DNA from 3 places in the Peribacillus sp. FW305-BF15 genome. Region 1 is predicted to be linked to each of the others. Evidence: predicted binding sites of a transcription regulator. Region 1 holds the regulator's gene; each other region holds the start of a gene.
The links. Region 1 encodes Rex, which represses fermentation and respiration genes when NADH is low (regulators of the CRP and FNR family bind a similar motif). Its sites were predicted from a motif close to TTGTGAAATATTTCACAA; they were not measured.
Positions count from the first base shown of each region.

Region 1 (4,294 bases):
TCATATTCTCTTGATAATTTGTTTCATGATTATTAGCACTCATCATCATCGAGTGCTAACACATTTATAATATTAAATAAACCGAGCCTTTTTTGCAAGTATCTTATTGAAAATTTTTTATTAATTTCTGATAAATTACGGGTAAACTACTTTAGCATAATGATTTCCTAAACATAGTCATTGAAATGTCATGTTAGGGGTACCTTTAAGTGGTGTTCTGCCCCAATTTTTGATACCATTTTGTAGTATGCGTTTATAGATTGTCCCCACGTCAGTAACGTTCCAAGCGGATGGGTGACTATAAAAGGAGTTTTCATTTTTGAAAAAAGAATATTGGTTCGTCATCATCACTTATATTGCCATGCAATTATCCAGTATTGTCGGGGTACCCATTTTCATGCTGATCGGGTCTTATACCGGAATGCCGGCTGATGAACTCGAAGTGAAATCTGCAGCATACTGGATAGTTTTCAGTTTTCTCGCTGCTTTATTCTTGATTCTTTTTTTAATGAGAAAAGATATGAGGGAAAAGCTGGACGCGAGAAACCAAACTTCCGTATCCATGTCCATATTATGGGCAATTGCAGGAGTGTTCATGGCTCTTTTTGCGCAAAGCATTGCCGGAAGCATTGAACAAATGCTTGGGGTGGAGTCTGAATCTGAAAATACGCAGCAACTCATTTCACTCATTTACAAAGTCCCCATGGTCATTTTCGTCACTTCAGTAATTGGACCTATATTGGAAGAATTAATTTTCCGTAAAATTATTTTCGGATCACTTCATAAACGCTTTAACTTCTTTATTTCAGCTTTAATCAGCTCAGTTATTTTCGGCTTGGCGCATGGTGAATTTGAACATCTTCTTTTATATACGGCAATGGGCTTCACTTTTGCTTTCCTTTATGCGAAAACAGGCCGCATTCTCGTTTCCATGAGCGCTCATATTGCGATGAACACGCTTGTTATCATCCTTCAAGTGGTATATCGGGAGGATATTGAGAAGATGCTAGATACTGCACAGGCCTTCATCGGAGGTTTATTATGAAACGTCAATCACCATTATTCATGGGCATCATTTATGCAGGCTTAGGGGCTCTTTTTACCGCTATCGCAATTCAAACCGTCAATTCTTCTGGATGGGGACTCTTTGCCTACATACTTGTCCTTATTGCGACTCTTGATTTTGGATCGGGATTACGCATGATCATGCTGCACTTTAAGATTAAAGCCGCACAAAAAAATAAGAAAAAATAAAAAAACGCTGCATAAATGCAGCGTTTTTTCATTCCTCCAAAGCCGCTTCTTCCACTACCGGATAATGCTTCAGGAAGTAGATGAGCGACTGAAGTTCCACGGCCAGGTCAATGTGGTGGACCCTTATGGATGGCGGCACGGTCAGCCGTGCAGGTGTGAAATTCAATATTCCTTTTATGTCAGCTTTGACTAGACGATCGGTTATCGTCTGGGCTACCTGTGCAGGCACTGTCAATATCGCTGCAGTAATATTATTTTCCTGCAATAGTGTATCGATTTGATCCATATGGTAGATGGGCACATCAGCTATTCGCTTGCCGACCTTTTCTTCAGATACTTCGAAAGCCATTTCAATTTTTGTATTATTATTTTTCATGAAATTGTAATTTAAAAAAGCGGTTCCTAAATTTCCCACTCCGATTAAAGCGACTTTGGTCAATTCATCTTGATCAAGTGTTTTTCTGAAGAAGGATAATAAATAATTGACATTGTAGCCGTAGCCTTTTTTCCCAAGCGCGCCAAAGTAGGAAAAATCACGGCGAATGGTAGCAGAATCCACTTTTACGGCTTCACTTAGCTCAGCCGAGGAAACTCTTTGTTTGCCTGAGGAATGTAAGTTCTTTAAAAATCGATAATACAATGGCAACCTTTTGGCTGTTGCCTGCGGTATCTTTGGGTCATGGTTCATTGTTCTTCCCCGCCTTCACACATGCTTTTCAACTTAATCTCTATCTGTTCGTTTTACTTGCCTTTTATAATCGCTACTAGACACTCCGCCTGTTTTCTCCACTAAGAATGTAGGCCCGATCACCATTCCCTTATCAATGGCCTTACACATGTCATAAACAGTCAAGGCAGTCACGGATGCAGCTGTTAACGCTTCCATTTCCACACCTGTACTCCCTTTTGTCTTAGCTTCCGTTTCAATCCTAAGCCTATATCCTTGTTCTTCTTTTTCCCAATCAAAGGCTATATTGACCCCTTGCAGAGCAATGGGATGGCACATCGGAATTATATTGGATGTATTTTTGCTGGCCATGATTCCTGCAACTTGTGCAACAGCCAGTACATCACCTTTTTTCATTTTATGGTTCGTGATCAATCCATATATTTCATCATTCAATAAAATGCTCGACTGAGCCACTGCCGTCCGGGTTGTTTCAGGCTTAGCACTCACATCGACCATTTTGGCCCTGCCCTGTTCATTAAAATGCGTTAAGTCTCCCATTTAAGTAACCCCTCCTAAATCATACACTATTATTCCACTTTATGTAATAGCTTTTCTTTCAGCTTGGAACCAAGCTGTTGCCGATAATAACTAAAATACGTTAAACTAACAGTAATCAATTGAGGTGAAATCTATGATTTTATTACAAATCAATCAACTATCGAAATATTATGGAGCTGAACTTATTTTATCAAATATGAAGCTCGAAGTTCAAAATAAAGATCGAATTGCCCTTGTCGGCCGAAATGGCGCCGGCAAATCCACTCTGCTAAAAATCATTGCCGGGCAGCTTTCCCATGATGGCGGTGAAATAATCAAACCAAAAGGCGTCACCATCGGCTATATGGCCCAGGATACTGGATTGGAATCCGCATTGACCATTTGGGATGAAATGCTTACTGTATTCACTGACCTTATAGAGCAGGAAAAGGAACTGCGTCGCCTTGAGGCTGATATGGCCAGACCTGACATCTTTGAAAACGAAACGGTTTACCAAAAAGTGCTGAATGAATACGACACTTTGATGGTGGCATTCAAAGAGAAGGGAGGTTATCAATATGAAGCGGATATCCGTTCCGTATTGCATGGTCTTCAGTTTGCCGACTTTGACTATTCTACCCCAATTTCCACTTTAAGCGGCGGGCAAAAAACAAGGCTTGCCTTAGGTAAGCTGCTTTTAAGGAAACCGGATATATTGATTCTGGATGAGCCGACGAACCATTTGGATATCGAAACCCTCTCTTGGCTTGAACAATATTTACAAGGCTACCAGGGAGCTGTCCTCATTGTTTCCCATGACCGCTATTTTTTAGATAAAGTAGTAAACCTGGTATATGAGATTTCCCGGAATAACATGAAAAAATACCATGGTAATTATAGTTCTTACCTAGAGGGAAAAGCGGAAGATTATGAGCGGGACATGAAACTGTTCGAGAAACAGCAAGGGGAAATCGAAAAGCTTCGCGATTTTGTCCAACGTAATATCACAAGGGCTTCCACAACGAAAAGAGCACAAAGCAGACGTAAACAGCTCGAAAAGATGGATGTACTGGACAAGCCGCAAGGTGATGAAAAATCCGCGAATTTTTCTTTCCAGATTGAAAGGCAAAGCGGAAATGAAGTACTCCACCTCCAGGACCTGGCTATCGGATACGAAGGGGAAACGGTATCAAAGAATATTAATTCCCGGATGACAAAAGGAGAGAGCATAGCTCTTGTCGGCCCAAATGGAGTTGGAAAATCAACTTTATTGAAAACGATCATTTCCAAGCTGCCTGCCCTTTCTGGGGATTTCCGTTTTGGAACGAACGTAGAAGTCAGCTACTACGATCAAGAACAGGCTAACCTTGTTTCCAATAAACGCGTACTCAATGAATTATGGGACGACTATCCCCTTAAACCGGAAAAGGACATTCGCACCGTACTCGGTAATTTCCTATTTAGCGGGGATGATGTTTTGAAAACCGTTTCCACACTAAGCGGGGGCGAAAAGGCCCGGCTTGCTCTAGCCAAAATGATGATGCAAAAAGGCAATTTTTTAATTCTTGATGAACCAACGAACCATTTGGACCTCGATAGTAAATTGGTGCTTGAAAATGCATTAATTGATTATCCGGGAACTATTCTATTCGTCTCACATGACCGTTATTTCATAAATCGGATAGCAACGAAAGTGATAGAGCTCTCCAAAGACGGCAACGAAGAATTCCTCGGTGATTATGATTACTATCTAGAGAAGAAACAGGAGCAAGCGGAAATCCAAGCACTTGAACAGCAGGATCAGGCTAAATCTTTAGATGCGGCTGTAGAAAA
Region 1 covers NZ_JBYSYV010000042.1:3,423-7,716, reverse strand. The annotation lists gene AC3WLU_RS25720 (CPBP family intramembrane glutamic endopeptidase) at 320-1,045, shown strand; gene AC3WLU_RS25715 (YdiK family protein) at 1,042-1,254, shown strand; gene AC3WLU_RS25710 (redox-sensing transcriptional repressor Rex) at 1,283-1,942, opposite strand; gene moaC (cyclic pyranopterin monophosphate synthase MoaC) at 1,976-2,482, opposite strand; gene AC3WLU_RS25700 (ABC transporter ATP-binding protein) at 2,616-4,294, shown strand, end outside.

Region 2 (4,294 bases), on a different contig from region 1:
CCCCGAATAAGGGACTTTTTTTACTGTGTCCATTATTCGGGATATAGTTCAATTCATCAGGGGCCTTTTATTTAGAAGTTTTTAATAGTAAACACAAGGTTAATATCGGGAAAATAGATAGTGCATTTGCACTGTTTTTTAAATTCTTCATATAGTCTTTAATACCTAAAAGCTAATAGTAGCGTGTTCTACTTGTCAAGGTTTCCATTGTGAATATGTTAAAATATAGAAAAGATTTGACAAATTTGTGAAATGTCATAAAATAGAAAGAAAGGGGATGAAATTATGGAAGCTAATCAGAAGATGTTAGATGCAGTGAAATGGGTATCGGGCACAGGTTGTGTAATCGGAATTATTATTTTTGCTTTAAGTTTCATTGTAAGCGATTACAATAAAGATTATATATTTACCTCCGTTGGAATCGCCATCACACTAAGCGCAGCTGCAATTTTTCTAGTTGGTATATTTTTTGTCCTGACAGAAGAAATGGTAATGAAAACACATAAAGGTGAAAGAATTGTACCGGAAACGACTAAAATCATAAAAATGAAGTCAAAGGCTAACACTCAAACAAAAAGAAGTACAGAATTCAGTAACTAAAACGAGGAATATAGCATAATGAGCATTCTATCATCAGATTTACTAACATGGATGAACGCCTGTCTAAAGAATTTGAGTCAAAGTGATCCGAATGATTGAATGCGCTTTCATTATGTGGAGGACTTGGATTAATTATCAGTTGGCTACTTTTTAATTCAATACAATATACTGCACTCGTTATGTATCAAAAATATGACCAACCCTTTCATTTAATGGAATACACACGATGTGCTCGGATATCCAAACCGAACTGCCCGAACGCAGGAAGTTCTAACTTTAAACTTTGAACTATATCCACGAGAAAAGGACATTTTTTAAAAGTCCTTTTTTTGTGGTTTTTTTTGCACTTTTACTTGAAGTTTCATTCAATGAGGAAGTGTGGGTTACAAAGGCGGAGTTTATTGAACAACCAAATGTCCTTTTCTGTAATTCAGACCTGTCCTGCTGACCGATAAACATCACTAGTTGCAACAAGTTTGGCCGACCCCTGAATTATTTCACATATGACTACTGGTAAACGGCTCGTTAGGAATACTGAAAGGGCAATAATTATTGCAAGGAGAAAGAGCCCAATTTACCCACTCGTTGTTTCCTTATATACATATAATATTGACCAGTGTTGGATCAATAGAGTTTGGAAGCATGGATTCAACATCATATCCAATGCGGCTACCATTTACCAACTTCCCTGGCCGAGTGTAAAAAATCCGTTTTAAATCATGTTTTCCAACGATAAATACCTACTTGACAGGATAGGTAATATCATTCATATTCTTGAGGGAGGTTGAGGCAATAAACACGGAGAATATAATGTGAAATTTTCATTTCATTATATTAGAGTAATAATAAATGGATAGTGGACCGGTAATATATGCAATCCTGTAATGATAAGTGAATTCCATAGGTATGTTATTAAACAATTATTATATTTCATTTGCTGAAGATTTTCGAACATTTCCGTTCATTTACCATCTTCTTACTGCTCTTTATTGAACTTTATGTGACAGATGTCACTTTGTATTGTCTTTTTTTAGACTTGGGATTAATATTGGTATGTCGGGGTTTGTGAACATGGTAACACTTTGTCCGAATAATTACCAATTGGAATTTTATTATGTAAGAAAGGGGTAGTACTATGAAAATAAAATGGGCTCTATTAACTATACTTTTTACTATTGCCACTGTGCTAACCGGTTGCGATAACCCATTAATGGTCTTGGACCCTAAAGGGCCAGTAGCTGCAACACAAGCAGATGTTATTATGATTTCGATATGGACAATGGCCTTTGTCGTCCTTGTCGTTATGGTACTGTATATCTTCATGATAATGAAATATCGTGCTTCCAAACAACGTGATGATTATGAACCGCCTCATATTGAAGGAAGTAAGGTTCTTGAAATAATTTGGGTTGCGATCCCAATTATAATCGTCGCTTTCCTATCCGTTGTTACTGTTAAAACAACAAATGAAGTTGAGGCAACACCTAAAGGATACGGAGATCAAGAACCTCTAGTTATTTACGCTTCATCTTCCAACTGGAAGTGGCATTTTAGTTATCCGGAAGAAGATATCGAAACGGTCAACTATCTGTTTATACCGACTAACCGACCAATCGAATTTAAACTTTACTCATTCGGTCCAATCTCAAGTTTCTGGATTCCGCAACTTGGAGGACAAAAATACGCGATGTCGGACATGGTTAATACGTTGCACTTAGCAGCTGATGTACCAGGTGAGTATATGGGTCGAAATTCAAACTTCAGTGGTTCAGGTTTTGCTCAGCAAACGTTCAACGTTAATGCATTGTCAGCAAAAGATTACGATAAGTGGGTAGATGAAATTAAAGCTACTGCTAAACCGATTACTGAGGAAAAATTCAATGAATTATTAAAACCTGGTCATGTGGGACAATCCACATACACTGGAACTCACTTAGAGTTTTCACCAGCTCCTGAAGGGGAAAATGCTGGTCATGACCACGGATCTTCTGATACTGAAGAACATGATTCCAAGGATTCACACGAGGAACATTCAGAACACAGCAACATGAATCACTAAGAATTAATTTCGTTCGATAAAACAACTAGGTTTACAAGATAAGGAATATTTTCCTGAAAGGAGTCACAAAAGTATGGATTACTTTGATCGATTTGCCGTACCTCATCCAAGTCCTGCGATTTATGCATCCATGGTTGCCATTGGTTTAACCATGATTGCGGTTGTTGCCGGAATTACCTATTTTAAAAAATGGGGTTACTTATGGCGTGAATGGTTAACAACGGTTGACCATAAACGTATTGGTATCATGTACATCTTGGCAGCACTGCTTATGCTTTTCCGCGGTGGCGTCGATGCTCTTATGATGCGTGCTCAAACGGCTATTCCAGATAACGGTCTTTTGGATGGACAGCATTATAATGAGGTATTTACAACACACGGGGTCGTCATGATCCTGTTCATGGCTATGCCATTTATCATTGGGTTAATGAACATTGTTACACCATTACAAATTGGAGCGCGTGACGTAGCATTCCCACGTCTGAACGCAGTAAGCTTCTGGTTATTCTTCATGGGGGCAATGCTATTTAACATTTCTTTCGTAGTCGGTGGTTCTCCTGATGCAGGTTGGACATCTTACTTCCCGCTGGCAAGTAACGATTTCAGTGAATCAGTCGGTTCGAACTATTACGCGATCTCACTTCAAATCGCAGGTATTGGTACATTAATGACTGGTATCAACTTTATCGTAACCATCTTGAAAATGAGAGCACCTGGCCTGAACTTAATGAAAATGCCAATGTTCACATGGTCTATCTTGATTACAAACTTCATTATCGTTTTCGCTTTCCCTGTATTGACAGTGGCACTTGCGTTGATGACAATGGATCGTCTATTCGGAACTCAATTCTTTACGATGGCCAATGGCGGTAGCGATATGCTTTGGGCAAACTTGTTCTGGGTTTGGGGACATCCTGAAGTTTATATAGTTATTCTTCCAGCTTTCGGTATTTACAGTGAAATCATTTCGACATTTGCACGTCGTAACCTGTACGGGTATAATTCGATGGTTATCTCCATGGTAGCTATTTCTACACTATCTTTCATTGTATGGGCTCACCATTTCTATACAATGGGCCACGGTGCAATGGTTAACGGAATTTTCTCGATTACCACGATGGCAATTGCCGTGCCGACTGGTGTTAAGATCTTCAACTGGTTGTTCACACTTTGGAAAGGTAAAATCGTGTTTACCGTTCCAATGCTATACTCTTTAGCTTTCATTCCGATTTTCACGCTCGGTGGGGTAACAGGGGTTATGCTTGCCATGGCAAGTGCTGACTACCAATACCATAATACAATGTTCTTAGTAGCTCACTTCCATTACGTTTTAATCCCTGGTACTGTATTTGCCGTACTTGCCGGTTTCACGTACTGGTGGCCAAAAATGTTCGGTTTCATGTTGAGCGAAAAAATTGGAAAATGGTCGTTCTGGTTCATTATAGTCGGCTTTAATGTAACATTCTTCCCGATGTTCATCACTGGTTTAGATGGGCAGGCACGTCGTATGTATACGTACTCTGAATCAACAGGATATGGTCCATTGAATATGCTCTCTTTCGTTGGAGCGATTGGTTTAGCAATAGGTTTTGCACTTATTGTGTACAATATCTATTGGAGTACTCGTTATGCATC
Region 2 covers NZ_JBYSYV010000052.1:6,711-11,004, reverse strand. The annotation lists gene AC3WLU_RS26445 (hypothetical protein) at 286-600, shown strand; gene qoxA (cytochrome aa3 quinol oxidase subunit II) at 1,736-2,659, shown strand; gene qoxB (cytochrome aa3 quinol oxidase subunit I) at 2,733-4,294, shown strand, end outside.
Region 2: the regulator Rex is predicted to act here: its motif matches at 1,599-1,616, upstream of qoxA (cytochrome aa3 quinol oxidase subunit II).

Region 3 (4,294 bases), on a different contig from region 1:
GGCTGCAGCAGGAGGGATCACTCTTTCGTCCTTGCCTGTAATGGTCAGGAAGGGGCTGGATGTCATCATCATTGGCTCGGCGATTACAAAAGCAAAGAATCCAGCAGAAGCTGCCCGTCTATTTAAGGAAACGGTGAATGGAAAGAAAGGTGTGAAGGAAGTTTGAAGAAGGAAATTGGGGTTATTTTAGAAGAAATGAACGGTGTATTTCACAAAATGGACGAAGGGGTAACGGATGTGCTCCTAAAAAATTTACGGACCGACACCAGGATCTTCATCGTTGGTGAAGGCAGATCGGGCTTCATGGCCAAAGCCTTTGCGATGAGATTGATGCACCTTGGCTTAAACGTCTATGCAGTCGGGGAAACGATTACCCCTTCTATTTCGAAAGGCGATCTGATCATAGCCATTAGCGGGAGCGGCTCGACCAAAAGTGTGATATCAGTTGCAGCAAAAGGCAGGGAAGTGGGATGCAAGGTGTTTTCGATCACGACGAATGACCAATCGGAATTGGCGAATGTCTCTCATGAGGTCTTGGTGATACCGGCAGCAACGAAAAATCGCTTGGAACATGAAACGAAAAGCGTCCAGCCGTTAAGTTCTTTGTTTGATCAATGTGTACATGTTTTATGTGATGCAGTATGCTTGGACTATTCATTAACCGAGTCCATCAGCCACGAGCTTACTTATTCCAAACATAGTAATGTAGAGTGAAATATGGCGGGACCCCTTCAGCGGGTGCCCGCTTTTTTTGATATGAAAAATGCCCTTACTCCCAAACGGGAATAAAGGGCATGCACCGTGAACATGTCACGGTGATCATGAATTAATAAGCCAGGCTGAATAGGGCTTTGATGTGTGATAGGTAGCGAACATTACTTGCTTCTTTCATCAATGTAGCCGGAAGGCCTTTAAGGGACGTGTTATTGGCCCCAACGGTTGCAACTGCATCCTTACGGCCAAGGCTCGCAAGTGTACCTGAGTTTACAGGTGAGAATTCTTCAAGCTTCTTGCCTTCAAATGCTGCATATAGGTTGTATCCAACAAGCTCACCCATTTGCCAAGCATTTTGTGCAGTAGGAGCATATGGACGGCCGCCTTCTGGAGGGAAAGCAACGGCACTGTCGCCGACAACGAATACGTCTTTATGGGATTTGGATTGCAAATACTCATTGACGGTTGCTTTGCCGCGATCCACTTCAAGGCCTGATTCGCCTACGATAGGAAGAGCCGCAACTCCGCCTGTCCAAACAAGCGTATTGGCCGTTATCGTCTGTCCGTCTTTCAATTCGATTTGATTTCCTTTAACACCCGTTACAGGCAGACCTGTCAGGAATTCAACGCCGCGTGCTTCCAAGCTTGTCATGGCACGTTCGATTAAGTGATCAGGCAGTACCGGAAGGATTTTTGGACCAGCTTCCACAAGCTTGATTTTCAAGTCCTTGAAGTCCACTCCGAACTTTTTGGCGATTTTAGGGAAATGATCCACGATTTCACCGATTAACTCAACGCCCGTCAATCCGCCGCCGCCAATCACGATGGTTGCGTCCGCTTCATTATTCGTTTGAGAATATTCGCGAATGCGATCTTCGATATGTTTGTAAATCTTGTTAGCATCATTAACGGATTTCAAGACCATGCTGTTTTCCTCAAGTCCCGGAATGCCGAAGAATCCTGTTTGGCTTCCCAAAGCAACAACCAGGGCATCATAAGATAATGTGGAACCATTGGCAAGTTTCACTTCTTTATTATCGACCGAGAATGACTCCACTTTGGAAATGACAAGGTCGATATCTTTTCCTTTGAAAAGCTTTTCCAAAGGAATGGAAACGGCTTGTTCAGAAATGGATCCGCCTGCAAGACGGTGCAATTCAGTGATGATTTGGTGCGTTGGAAATTGGTTCACCACTGTAACCTGCACTTCATCCTTTTTGTAATATTCACGTACGGATAAGGCAGATAGTAATCCTGCATAACCTGCACCTAAGATGACGATTTGTTTTGACATAGTTAATCCCCCGTTCTTACTGATTGAAAGTTCATCAAATTATTTTTGGTTTTTACGTTCTGCAGAGACTTCAAGAAATGCTTGGGCGAAACGGAAAAGCTTTTGTGCTTCCGGATCTTTCATCATCCTTAACAGACCAAAAAGACCGATCACATCATTATTCGCTTCTGCACGATCCTTAGCCTCGATGGCATTAGCAGCAAGCCCTTTCACTGAATGGACCACAGGTGTCGCGATCTCCGAAATTGCGCTGACCGTATCATTTTTCAACACATCATCAGTCGCAACCGATTGAGCGAAATCATAAGACTTTGTTAAAATATTCACTAACTCAGTTAGTTTTGGTAACTGCTCGACTAAAGTGTTCAATGATTCCTGAACCTCAGGCTTTAATAATTGGTCCAGTACATCTAATTGTTTTTGGCGGGCATTAAGTTGTTCAGTTTGTGATTGGGTAATCGTTTCTGACATATCCAATTCTCCTTTGCAATAAGCATTTTGTTGATGTAATTAGAAAAACTTGTAAAATATTACACAATGTGAGACGAGAAAAAATACTAACAAAAATGTAATAAAAGCTAAACTATAGTATATCCCTTTAGTGGCTTGAAAACAGCTGATTTTTTAAAAAAGATTCATAAAATCATCTTTTCCTGCTTATTTGAAGTACAGATATTAATGAAAGTTACCTGTTTTTACCTAAAGTATACTGTAAGAGGGTGTCTGCCATCGACGCCTGTCGTACATATTTCCATCTTGATTTGCCATCCTAAATGATGGAGGTGAAAAAATGTGACGGATTCAGAATCTAAACTTACAGAAGAGAATAATGATAAGAAGCTTCATAAACTGGTTGGCAGTATGGAATATACTAAAGCGCAACTAATCGAAGGTATGAATGGAATTTCTGAAGTTTACCTCAAAAACAGCGAGGAAAGCACATCGGAAACACCTGATAAATAATATTGTTGTGTAAGCATAGCCACACAGTTATGCTTACTTATTTTTGTAATAAATCGACTCCTCATTCTCAAAGTATAGTTGTTTAAATATTCTAAAAATACCCTTGACTTTATCATGAATTGACGTAAGATAAGGTATATAGCCATGGTGTAAACAGGTAGTTTTCTACTCTGCCATCGCCTAAAATGGACTCGGTGACTTAAAAGATGAATCTATAAATAACTGTCGAATCTAATAGACTTCGCTGGCCAGCGAAGCTAATCCTAGATCAAAAACCAGTTATATCAATTATTTCTCATTGATATGACTGGTTTTTTTTATTTCATCATTCACCTTGTCCCGTTTTTGGCCTGAGAAAATCCAGCGGCTGGCTACTACTCATTCACACAGTTGTATTTAGCGATGCAAATGGCGAGAGGCAATGTCAAAAGGTATAAAGTATTTTAAATCTTGTAGCAGGGGTGGGAATTATATGATAGGTACGAAGCAAACTAGGCTCGCAATTGATGTAGGCGGAACATTTACGGATGTTTTCGTTTTTGATGAAAGCACGAAGGAAATTTCCATTACGAAAACGTCGTCTACTCCTCTGAATCCAGAGGTCGGTATTTTGGATGGAATTGCGAAAGCGGAAATCGATTGTGAAAATATAAAAGTTTTTTCCCATGGTACAACAGTGGGCACCAATGCCTTGATTGAAAGGAAACTGCCAAAGACAGCATTGATCACATCCGCTGGATTTCGGGATGTATCGGAAATCCGCCGAGGAACCAAGCTTGAGTTATGGGATACATATGATGATGTAGCCAAACCGTATATTCAAAGAAGAGACCGTTTTGAAGTGGAAGAGCGCATCGATTTTGCTGGGAATGTCTTGACGGAAATCAATGAAGAGGAAGTACGGTCACTGGCAAGGAAATTAAAACGACGCGGTACCGAATCCATTGCGGTTTGCTTCATGAACTCGTATGTAAATGGAAGCAATGAAGCGAAAGTGAAACGAATCATCCAGGAGGAACTCCCGGATGTCTATATATGCATTTCAAGTGAAGTCCTTCCTGAGATTTTTGAGCATGAGCGCATGAGTACGACGATCGTCAATGCCGTTTTGGGACCGACTGTCAGCAACTATATTAAAACCCTTGAAGGTGAAATGAATAAACGAGGATATGAAGATGACATATTAGTGCTTCACTCAGGCGGAGGGGTGATGACATCCCAAACCGTTCCCCGTTATGCGGCAAGACTTGCAAGCTCCGGAATCGCTGCAGGTGCGATTGCCAGTAAACATATCGCCCAGCTTTGCGGCTTTAATAATGCCAT
Region 3 covers NZ_JBYSYV010000004.1:165,274-169,567, reverse strand. The annotation lists gene hxlA (3-hexulose-6-phosphate synthase) at 1-166, shown strand, start outside; gene hxlB (6-phospho-3-hexuloisomerase) at 163-714, shown strand; gene AC3WLU_RS05710 (NAD(P)/FAD-dependent oxidoreductase) at 827-2,008, opposite strand; gene AC3WLU_RS05705 (DUF1641 domain-containing protein) at 2,048-2,479, opposite strand; gene AC3WLU_RS05700 (hypothetical protein) at 2,801-2,971, shown strand; gene AC3WLU_RS05695 (hydantoinase/oxoprolinase family protein) at 3,444-4,294, shown strand, end outside.
Region 3: the regulator Rex is predicted to act here: its motif matches at 2,529-2,546, upstream of AC3WLU_RS05705 (DUF1641 domain-containing protein).